One region of the Mycetocola sp. BIGb0189 genome, then DNA from elsewhere that is predicted to be linked to it. Evidence: riboswitches for the same ligand, from Rfam matches in the RefSeq annotation. Region 1 holds a riboswitch; the other holds the start of a gene.
What was found. Region 1 has a riboswitch for thiamine pyrophosphate ahead of M2390_RS04915 (ECF transporter S component). Riboswitches for the same ligand answer to the same signal wherever they lie in the genome.

Region 1 (5,126 bases):
GTGTGGCATGACCCAGGCCATTGCCGTGCACAACGCCACCAAGTCCTACGGGGATAAGACGGTGCTGCGGGGTGTGGACTTCAGTGTCGACGCCGGCACCGTGACCGTGATCCTCGGCCCATCCGGATCCGGTAAGTCCACCCTGCTGCGGGCGATCAACCACCTGGAAAAGCTCGACGAGGGATTTGTGTCCCTCAACGGAGAGTTGATCGGCGTGCGGGTCAAGGGGGAGCGGCTCAAGGAGCTGCGTCCCCGCGAGATCCTGCGTCAGCGCGCCAAGATCGGCTTTGTTTTCCAAAACTTCAACCTGTTTCCCCACCTGACCATCCTGGAAAACGTGAGTGAGGCACCGATCTCGCAGGGGATCAAACCCGCCGAGGCCCGCAAGACCGCCCGTGCGCTGCTGGCCCGGGTGGGCCTCTCCGATAAGGAGGCGAACTACCCCCGTCAGCTCTCCGGCGGGCAGCAACAGCGGGTGGCCATCGCCCGCGCGCTGGCCCTGGATCCCGACGTGATCCTGTTTGACGAACCTACCTCGGCGCTGGATCCCGAGCTGGTGGGCGAGGTGCTTGCGGTCATTCGCACCCTGGCCGGCAGCGGCAAGACCCTGATCGTGGTGACCCACGAGATCGGGTTTGCCCGCGAGGTGGCCGACCGGGTGGTCTTCATGGACGAGGGGGCCATCGTCGAGGAGGGCTCCCCGGAGCAGGTACTGACCGCCCCCGCACACTCCAGAACCCAGGACTTCCTGAGCAAGGTTCTTGCCTAGCCGCCCCGACCGGCACCGCCGGACAGCGCGACCCCAGCCCCGAAACACCCCCTAACCCGAACCCATCACAGAGGAACCATCATGACCATCATCACCTCCAAGCGGCTCCAGACCCTCGGCGCGCTCGCCGCCGCGGCCGCCCTGCTTGCCGGGCTTGCCGCCTGCTCCAGCAGCACCGAAGCCGCCCCCGCCAACACCGGAACCGTGACCGTTGCCGCGTTCTCCAACGGTGCCGGCACCGAGACCAAGATCAAGGTTTCGGCCGTAGAGGAGATCCGGAAGACCCTGCCCAAGAAGGTACTCGACTCGGGCAAGCTCACCATCGGGATCGGCGCACTGCCCTCGGGCTTCCCGCCGCTGGCATTCACCGGCGATGATAACGAAACCCTGACCGGTGCCGAACCCGACCTGGGCCGCCTGGTGGCCGGCGTCTTCGGACTCAAGCCCGAGGTGAAAAACGCCACCTGGGACAACCTGTTTGTGGGCATCGACACCGGTGCCACCGACGTGGGATTCTCCAACATCACCGACACCGAAAAGCGTAAGGAGAAGTACGACTTCGCCTCCTACCGCGGGGACAACCTCGCCTTCCAGGTCAAGGCCTCCAATAAGTGGGAGTTTGATAACAACTTCGAAAACCTCAACGGCCTGAATGTGGCCGTGGGATCCGGCACCAACCAGGAGAAGATTCTGCTGGAGTGGAAGACCAAGCTGGAGGCCGAGGGCAAGACCCTCACGGTCACCTATTTCCCCGATAACAACGCCACCACCCTGGCGCTGAACTCGTGCAAGATCGACGCCTACTTCGGCCCGAACCCGGGCATCGCCTACGGCAATAAGCTCACCGAGGGCAGCGCCAACCCCACCCGTACGGCCGGGATCTTCTCGGGGGCCGGGGAGACCCTGGAGGGCCTGATCGCCGCCACCGTGAAGAAGGACTCGGGACTGGCTCAGCCCATCGCCGACGCGATCAACTACCTGATCGAGAACGGCCAGTACGGCCAGTGGCTGGATGCCTGGGGCCTGAAAAACGAGGCCGTGAAGAAGTCCCTGGTGAACCCGCCGGGACTCCCGCTGGACAACAACTAGCATCCGGATTCGGAACCCCCATACCGTGCAGGTGTGGGGGTTTCGTGTGTCATGAACCCACACAGACCGGCATCGGGGTATCCGTATCCGGCCGAGCACGCTAGCGTGGGGGCATGACGAAAATCGCGTTGGACCTCGCAGACCGTTTTCAGAAGCTGGGCGTGCAAACCTCCTATGGTGACCCGGTCACCGTCGAGGGGGCAACCCTGATCCCGGTTGCGCTCACCGGCTTTGGTTTTGGCGCCGGGGAGGGTGAATTCGCCGAGGGCACCGAGGGGGAACCGGCCGGCAGCGGGGGCGGCGGAGGCGGCCTCTCCGTTCCCGTGGGTGTGTACGTGCGCAGCGGCAACGGCTGGCGCTTTGAACCCAACCTGCTCGCGACCATCGTGGTCTCGGTCCCGCTGGTCTGGGTGGCTGGTCGCATCCTCACCCGGCTGATCAAGGTGCTCAAGAAGTAGCCTGTCCCGAAGTATCGTGTGACGCCCGGTCCCCGCGTGGGGCCGGGCGCGCGCTATACTCGGGGTAACACGGGAGTCCGGGATCCACCGGGCTGAGAGGAAGGTACGTACCTTCGACCGTCAAACCTGATCTGGATCATGCCAGCGCAGGGAGGATAAGTTTCTCTAACCCGTGCCTCCATTTCTCATTAGAAAGGGGCACGTTCACAGTGTCTATTAAAGAAAATGCAGTGGTTCCGCCGCGTCTGAATTTCCGCTGGCGGGTTGTCGACATCGTTGTGGCCAGCGTCCTGGGTGTTGCCGTCGCCCTGATTTTTGTGGCGTTCAACCTCGGCTGGAGCGGGATCAAGGCCCCGTTTGAGGCCGTCCTGCCTGGATTCCAGGGTCTCCTGGAACCCGTCTGGTACATCGGTGGTGTGCTGGGTGCGCTGGTCATTCGTAAGCCCGGCGCGGCCATCTATGTGGAAACCGTCGCCGCACTGGTCTCGGCGCTGGTGGGAAACCAGTGGGGTGGTTTCTCCACGATTGAGGCGGGCCTGGTTCAGGGTCTCGGTGCCGAAATCATCTTCCTGCTCTTCGCCTACCGGGTGTGGAACCTGCCGGTTACGCTGCTGGCCGGGGCCACCGCGGGAATCTTCGGGGCGGTCAACTCGATCATCTTCTGGAGCCCGGGCGCCAGCTGGGGTTTCATCACCGTCTATGTGGGCGCTCAGATCATTGGTGGTGCGCTGATCGCGGGACTGCTGGTGTGGTTTGCGGTCAAGGGCCTCGCGGCCACCGGGGCGCTCAACCGATTTGCGGTGGGGCGCAGCCTGGGGGTTCGGGTTTAGCGTGACCTCGGCAACTTCGGTGGTACCGGCGGCCGTCAGCATCCAGAACTGGGGCTGGCGGCACGCCTCCCGACTCGCGTGGGCGTTGGAGAACGTGACCCTGGATATTGCGCCGGGGGAGCGGGTGCTGATCCTGGGCCCCTCGGGTGCGGGAAAATCGACCCTGCTGCAGGCGCTCGCGGGTGTCCTCGGCGGAGACGATGAGGGTGATACGCAGGGCAGCCTGACCGTGGATGGGCAGGACCCCGCGCATCAGCGTGGCCGCAGCGGCCTGCTGCTGCAGGATCCCGACTCGCAGATGATCCTCGCCCGGGTGGGCGACGATGTGGCCTTTGGCTGCGAAAACCTCGGGGTTCCCCGCGAGGAAATCTGGGTGCGCGTGCGCGAGGCCCTCGACGCGGTGGGGCTGGATGTCCCACTCGATCGCTCAACCCAGGCACTCTCGGGCGGGCAGAAACAGCGCCTGGCTCTCGCCGGGGTGATTGCGATGCGTCCGGGGCTGCTGCTGTTGGATGAGCCCACCGCAAACCTGGATCCGGTGGGCGTCGCCGAGGTGCGCGATGCCGTGGGCCGTGTCCTTGACCAGACCGGTGCCACCTTCGTGGTGATCGAGCACCGGGTGGATACCTGGCTGCCGCTGGTAGATCGCGTGGTGGTGTTGGGCGCCGGGGGCGCGGTGATCGCCGATGGACACCCGGATGTGGTGCTCTCCGAGCGCGGTGCCGAACTCGCGCGCGAGGGCGTCTGGGTTCCCGGCCATCCGCCCCGTGTGTCACTGCCCGCCGCGCAGCCCGCGGGGGTCGATCTCCTGGACGCCCGGAACCTGGTCACCGCCCGGGTGCGCGGGATTCCGGTGGGATCCCCGGTGACCACCACCGTGCGTGCGGGGGAGGTGCTGGCCATCACCGGGGAGAACGGTGCCGGTAAATCCACCCTCGCGCTGACCCTCGCGGGTCTGCTGCGCCCCGAAGGCGGTGAGCTGCGGGCCACCGCGGAGCTGAACCGCGGGCTCGGCGATTCACCCATCGCCTGGAAGTCCACACAGCTCCTCGAACGCATCGGGACCGTGTTTCAGGATCCCGAACACCAGTTTTTGGCCACCACCGTGCGACGGGAGCTCGAGGTCGGGCCGCGCGCTCTGGGGCTCGATCCGGCCGAGGTGGACGCGCGTGTCACCGACGTTCTGGACCGGCTGGGCCTGAGCGCACTGGATCGCGCGCATCCCTTCACCCTGTCCGGAGGCGAGAAGCGCCGGTTGTCCGTGGCGACCGCTCTGGTGTCTCGGCCGAGCATTCTGGTGCTGGATGAGCCCACCTTTGGGCAGGATGCCGGAACGTGGGCGCGGCTGGTCGAGCTGATCGGCGCGCTGCGCGCCGAGGGCTCGGCGATTATCACCGTCAGCCACGATGCCGAGTTTGTGGCGGCCCTGGCCGATCGCACCCTCACCCTGACGGCGGGATCCGCGGAGGTGGCCGCATGAGCGCGCTCGCCGGAACCGCCCCCGCACTCACCGCGCGCAGTACCGCGGTGATCCACCGGACCAATGCGGTGACCCGGCTGATCGTTCCGGTTCCGCTGACCATCGTGCTGCTGTTGACCCTGGACTGGGTCTCGGCGGCCACGGCGCTGGCCGCGCTGGCGATTCTGCTGCCCTTTGCCGGGCTGACGCCGCGGCAGTTTTGGCTGCGCACGCTCCCGGTGTGGATCGCCGCGCCGCTGACCGGCATCACGATGCTGCTTTACGGCCGGCCCGATGGGACCGTGTACTGGGAGTTTGGACTGGCGCAGATCAGCGACGGCTCGATCACGATCGCGATCGCCACCGTGCTGCGGGTGCTGGCCATCGCGCTGCCCGCGGTGGTGCTGTTTGTGACCGTGGACCCCACCGATCTGGCCGACGGGCTCGCGCAGATCCTCAAGCTTCCCGCCCGCTTTGTGCTGGGGGCGCTGGCCGGGATTCGGATGATCGGTCTGTTCCTG
Region 2 (5,126 bases), on a different contig from region 1:
CCGAAAAAGGGTGGCATCCTGCAGTTCGGCACCGAGCTGATCGCCGCCGGAGACGGCTCAATCGCGGGTCTGCTGGGCGCCTCACCGGGGGCCTCCACCGCCGTGCCGATCATGATCGATCTGCTCAAGCGCTGCTTCCCGAACGAGTACTCGGGCTGGGAACGTGAACTGACCCGGATGATCCCGACCCTCGGCACCAACCTCAACGACGATCCCGACCGCGCCCGCGCGGTGCTGGCCGAGACCGCCGAGGTCCTACAGATCGAGCTCTAGGCGTCCCCGCTGTGAGCGAGCCGGGGCAGCGGATGCCCCGGCTCGCTTAGACTGGTCCAATGGCGAAACTGTATTTCCGCTACGGGGCGATGAACTCGGGCAAGAGCACCGCCCTGCTGCAGGCCGCATTTAACTATGAGGAGCGCGGGCATCGTGTGCTGCTGGCAAAGCCGGGCATCGATACCAAGGCCGATGGCGCGATTAGTAGTCGTTTAGGCGTGAGCCGGCAGACCGATTTTTTGATCGGTGGGGGCACCGATGTGCACGAGCTGTTTGCTCGCGCGCGCGGCGGCGAGCCCGTGCACGCGCTGCTGGTGGATGAGGCGCAGTTCCTGGAGACCACGCAGATTGATGCGCTGCTGGAGATCGCGCTGCTGGAGGATGTCCCGGTGCTCGCCTACGGCATCCGCACCGATTTCCAAACCGTGGCCTTCCCCGGATCGCGTCGCCTGCTGGAGATTGCTCACAGCATCGAGGAACTCAAGACCATCTGCCGTTGCGGGCGCAAGGCGCTCTTCAATGCGCGCATCGAGAACGGCCGCTTCGTCTTTTCCGGCGAGCAGGTGGTGATTGACGGCACCGAGGCCGGCTACGAATCCCTGTGCGGAAACTGTTATCTCACCGAGTGCGGCGGCAAGATGCCCACTCTCGTACGTGAGCTGAATGAAACGGAGCTGGCCCGATGAAGATTTCGGTTATCGGATGCGGATACCTGGGCGCGGTTCACGCCGCCGCGATGGCGACCCTCGGTCACGAGGTGGTCGGCCTGGACGTGGACGCCGAGAAGATTGCCTCGTTGGCTGCCGGCCGTGCACCCTTCTATGAGCCCGGGCTGCCCGAGCTGCTCTCCGAGGCCGGCGCAAGCGGGAACCTCCGGTTCACCACCGATCCCGAGCTCCTGCGCGAGGCCCGCGTGCACTTCCTCGGTGTGGGTACCCCGCAGGCCGCCGATGGCGGTGCCGCGGATCTGAGCTACCTGCACGCGGCCCTGGACACCCTGCTGCCCCGGTTGTCTCCGGGGGACCTGGTGGTGGGCAAGTCCACCGTGCCGGTGGGCACCGCGGAGACGCTGGTCGCGCGCGTACGGGAGCGCGGGGCCGAGCTGGCGTGGAACCCCGAGTTCCTGCGCGAGGGCTTTGCGGTTCAGGACACCCTGCGCCCGGATCGCCTGGTGTATGGGTTTGCTGCCGAGAGCCTGGTCCGTGAGGGAGAGAGCGTCAGCGCTCCCGGACGCGAACTGCTGGACGAGGTCTACGCCGATGCACTGGCCGCCGGGACCCCGCTCGTGGTCACCGACTTTGCCACCGCCGAGCTGGTGAAGGTCGCCGCCAACGCGTTCCTGGCCACCAAGATTTCCTTCATCAACGCGATGGCCGAAATCGCCGATGTGACCGGCGGTGACGTGAGCGATTTGGCCACCGCAATCGGGTACGACAACCGCATCGGATCACGTTTCCTGCGTGCGGGCATCGGCTTCGGCGGCGGCTGTCTGCCCAAGGATATCCGCGCGTTCTCGGCGCGGGCCAATGAGCTCGGGGTGGGGGAGTCGCTGGGCTTCCTGGCCGAGGTGGACGCCATCAATCTGCGTCGTCGCGACCACGTGGTGGAGCGAGCCGAGGCGATCTTGGGAGACCTCGCCGGTCGCCGGATTACGGTGTTGGGACTGGCGTTTAAGCCCGATAGTGATGACGTCCGAGATTCACCGGCCCTCGATATCGCGACCCGCCTGGCCGCCCGCGGTGCCGTGGTGACCGCGACCGATCCACAGGCGGTTGAAACCGCCCGCCGGCACACCCCCGAACTCAACTATGTGACCTCCACCGATGCGGCCCTGCGCGGTGCCGAGCTGGTGCTGGTTCTCACCGAGTGGTCCGAGTTTAGAAACCTGGATCCCGTTGCTGCCGCGGCCCTCGTGGAGGCTCCGATCGTGATTGACGGACGCAACTGCCTGGACCGCGCGGCCTGGCGCGGCGCGGGCTGGGCCTATCACGGGCTGGGCCGCCGCTAGGCGGCCGCCGCGATTCGCCGGTAACCCGGCCGGGTGTGATAGCGTGACACCCGAAAACCACGTGACACGGGGTGCCCTCCGGGGCTGAGATTACACCCGTCGAACCTGATCTAGCTTGTACTAGCGAAGGGATGTCGCGCATGTCGCGCACGCCAGAAAACCTTATTTTCCAGACCCAGACCGCCCTCGAGCGGGTGCGTGAAACCGCGCCGCTCGTGCAGAGCATCACCAATGCGGTGGTCACTAATTTCACCGCCAATGCGCTGCTGGCGCTCGGGGCGGCCCCGGCGATGTGTGACATCGTCGGCGAGGCCGGTCCGTTTGCCCGCATCGCCCAGGGCCTGCTGATCAACCTCGGCACCCCGGTGCCCGAACAGCGTGAAGCCGCCCGGGAGGCCGTGAGCGCCGCGAACGAGGCGGGCACCCCGTGGGTGCTTGATCCGGTTGCCATCGGCGCTCTGCCGGTCCGTACGGCCCTCGCACTGGAGCTGCGCGAGCTTCGCCCCACCATCATTCGCGGCAACGCCTCGGAGATCCTGGCGCTGGCCGAGGCGGGCACCGGCGGACGCGGCGTGGACGCGACCGACGGGGTCGAGAGTGCGCGGGATGCCGCGGTGGCACTCGCCCGTCGAACAGGCGCGGTCCTCGCGGTCTCCGGGCCCACCGACCTGATCACCGACGGGGAGCGGTTTGTGCGCCTGTCCAACGGTCATGTGCTGCAAACCCGGATCACCGGCGGGGGATGCGCCCTGGGCGCGGTCCTGGCGGCCTTCGCCTCGGTGGACGAGGACCCGCTGGTGGCGGCCGTGGCCGCGGTCAGCACCTACAACATCGCCGCCGAACTCGCCGCCGAGCGGGCACCACGGCCGGGTAGCTTCCAGATCGCGTTCCTGGACGCCCTGGACGAGGTCTCATCCGCGCACATCGCCGCTCGGATGGTGATCGCATGAGCCTGCCCCAGCCCGACCTCTCGGTCTACCTGGTGACCGATACCGCCCAGCTGCGCGCCGCCGGACACGATCCCGTGGGCGGTGTGCTGGCCGCGGTAGCCGGGGGCGTCAACACCGTGCAGGTGCGCGAAAAGGACGCGTCGGCCCGCGATTTCCTCGCCTACGTTGAGGCCCTCTCGGCGGCTCTGCCCGCGCATGTTTCCCTGATTGTCAACGACCGGGTGGACGTGTTTCTCGCCGCCCGGGTGCGGGCGGCCCGGGTGGCCGGCGTGCACGTGGGGCAGAGCGATCTGCCGGTGACCGCGATCCGTTCGCTGATCGGCACCGACGCGATTCTCGGGCTGTCCGCCAGTACCCCCGAGGAGATCGCGGCCGCCGCGGCCTCGGGGGTGGTGGATCACATCGGCATCGGACCGCTGCACAACACGACCACCAAGGCCGATGCGCCGGACGGGCTGGGACACCCGGCGGTTGCGCGACTCTCCGCCGCTTCGCCGTTGCCCGCGGTGGCCATCGGTGGGCTGCACGCCGCGGATCTGCCGATCCTGCGTGCGGCGGGCCTGGAGGGTGCGGCGCTGGTGTCTGCGATCTGTGCCGTCCCCGACCCCGAAGCAGCGGCCCGCGAGCTGCGTGCAGCCTGGAACGGAGCCGCGGCATGAGCGCGGACGTTGCCAACCTGAATCCGGAGGGCTCCGGTCCGGTCCGTGTCCTCTCGATCGCCGGCACCGACCCCACCGGTGGGGCCGGCATCCAGGCCGACCTCAAGTCCATCGCCGCCAACGGCGGTTTCGGGATGGCCGTGGTCACCGCGCTGGTTGCTCAGAACACCCGGGGTGTGCGCAGCGTGCACGTGCCGCCCGTGGCCTTCCTGCGGGAGCAGCTGGATGCGGTCTCGGATGACGTGGTCATCGATGCTGTGAAGATCGGGATGCTGGGTGACGCGGAGGTGATCGACACCGTCACCCGCTGGCTGGATGAGGTGCGCCCGCCGCTTGTGGTGCTCGATCCGGTCATGATCGCGACCAGCGGCGACCGGCTCCTGGCGGCCGAAGCCGAGACCGCGCTGCGCGGACTGCTGTCGCGGGCGCACCTGATCACCCCGAATATACCCGAGCTGGCAATCCTCGCCGAGGAACCCGCTGCCACCACCTGGCCGGGTGTCCTGGAGCAGGCGCTGCGCGTCTCCGAGCGCTATGCCGTACGGGTCCTCGCCAAGGGCGGACACCTGGAGGGGGCGCATGCTCCGGATGCCCTGGTTGATGCCTCCGGCACCCTGCCCGAGCGGGCGCGTGTGGTGGAATTCTCGGGTGTGCGCATCCACACCGAAAACACCCACGGAACCGGCTGTTCTCTCTCCGCGGCCCTGGCCACTCGAATCGCCGCGGACGGGGACTGGCTTGCGGCCATCGCCGAGGTCAAGCGCTGGCTGACCGAGTCGATCACCCACGCCGATTCCCTGCACGTGGGCGAGGGCCACGGGCCGATCTCCCACTTCGCCGGACTCTGGTCGCGCGGCGGCCTGGCTACCGAGCGTGCGGCCGGTGAGTACCTCGAGGACTGGTGGCAGGCCATTGCCCCGATCCGGCACCGGGCAAACACGCTCCCGTTTGTTGAGCAGCTTGGTGCGGGAACCCTCGATCGCGACGCGTTCACCTGGTACCTGGCCCAGGACGCGCTCTACCTGCGGGACTACTCCCGAGTGCTTGCCGAGGCCTCAAAGCTTGCTCCAACCCCCGAAGAACAGGCGTTCTGGGCTGCCGGTGCCAACGGGGCGATCGCCGCAGAGCTCCAGCTTCACCAGGGCTGGCTGCCCGAGGACGAGGTGTTCTCCACGCCGCCCGCTCCGGCGACCATCGCCTACGTGGATCATCTGTTGGCCGCAGCCGCGCGCGGGG

Region 2: it holds a riboswitch for thiamine pyrophosphate, as region 1 does, so the genes downstream of both, thiM (hydroxyethylthiazole kinase) here and M2390_RS04915 (ECF transporter S component) in region 1, are expected to answer to the same signal.

What each region holds. Positions count from the first base shown of each region.
Region 1 is NZ_JANUED010000003.1:38,040-43,165, forward strand. It holds gene M2390_RS04895 (amino acid ABC transporter permease) at 1-11, shown strand, start outside; gene M2390_RS04900 (amino acid ABC transporter ATP-binding protein) at 8-769, shown strand; gene M2390_RS04905 (transporter substrate-binding domain-containing protein) at 851-1,858, shown strand; gene M2390_RS04910 (spore germination protein GerW family protein) at 1,972-2,316, shown strand; TPP riboswitch at 2,376-2,487, shown strand; gene M2390_RS04915 (ECF transporter S component) at 2,526-3,146, shown strand; gene M2390_RS04920 (ABC transporter ATP-binding protein) at 3,148-4,626, shown strand; gene M2390_RS04925 (energy-coupling factor transporter transmembrane protein EcfT) at 4,623-5,126, shown strand, end outside.
Region 2 is NZ_JANUED010000004.1:42,311-47,436, reverse strand. It holds gene M2390_RS07265 (malate:quinone oxidoreductase) at 1-273, shown strand, start outside; gene M2390_RS07260 (thymidine kinase) at 333-959, shown strand; gene M2390_RS07255 (UDP-glucose/GDP-mannose dehydrogenase family protein) at 956-2,281, shown strand; TPP riboswitch at 2,339-2,430, shown strand; gene thiM (hydroxyethylthiazole kinase) at 2,422-3,231, shown strand; gene thiE (thiamine phosphate synthase) at 3,228-3,890, shown strand; gene M2390_RS07240 (bifunctional hydroxymethylpyrimidine kinase/phosphomethylpyrimidine kinase) at 3,887-5,126, shown strand, end outside.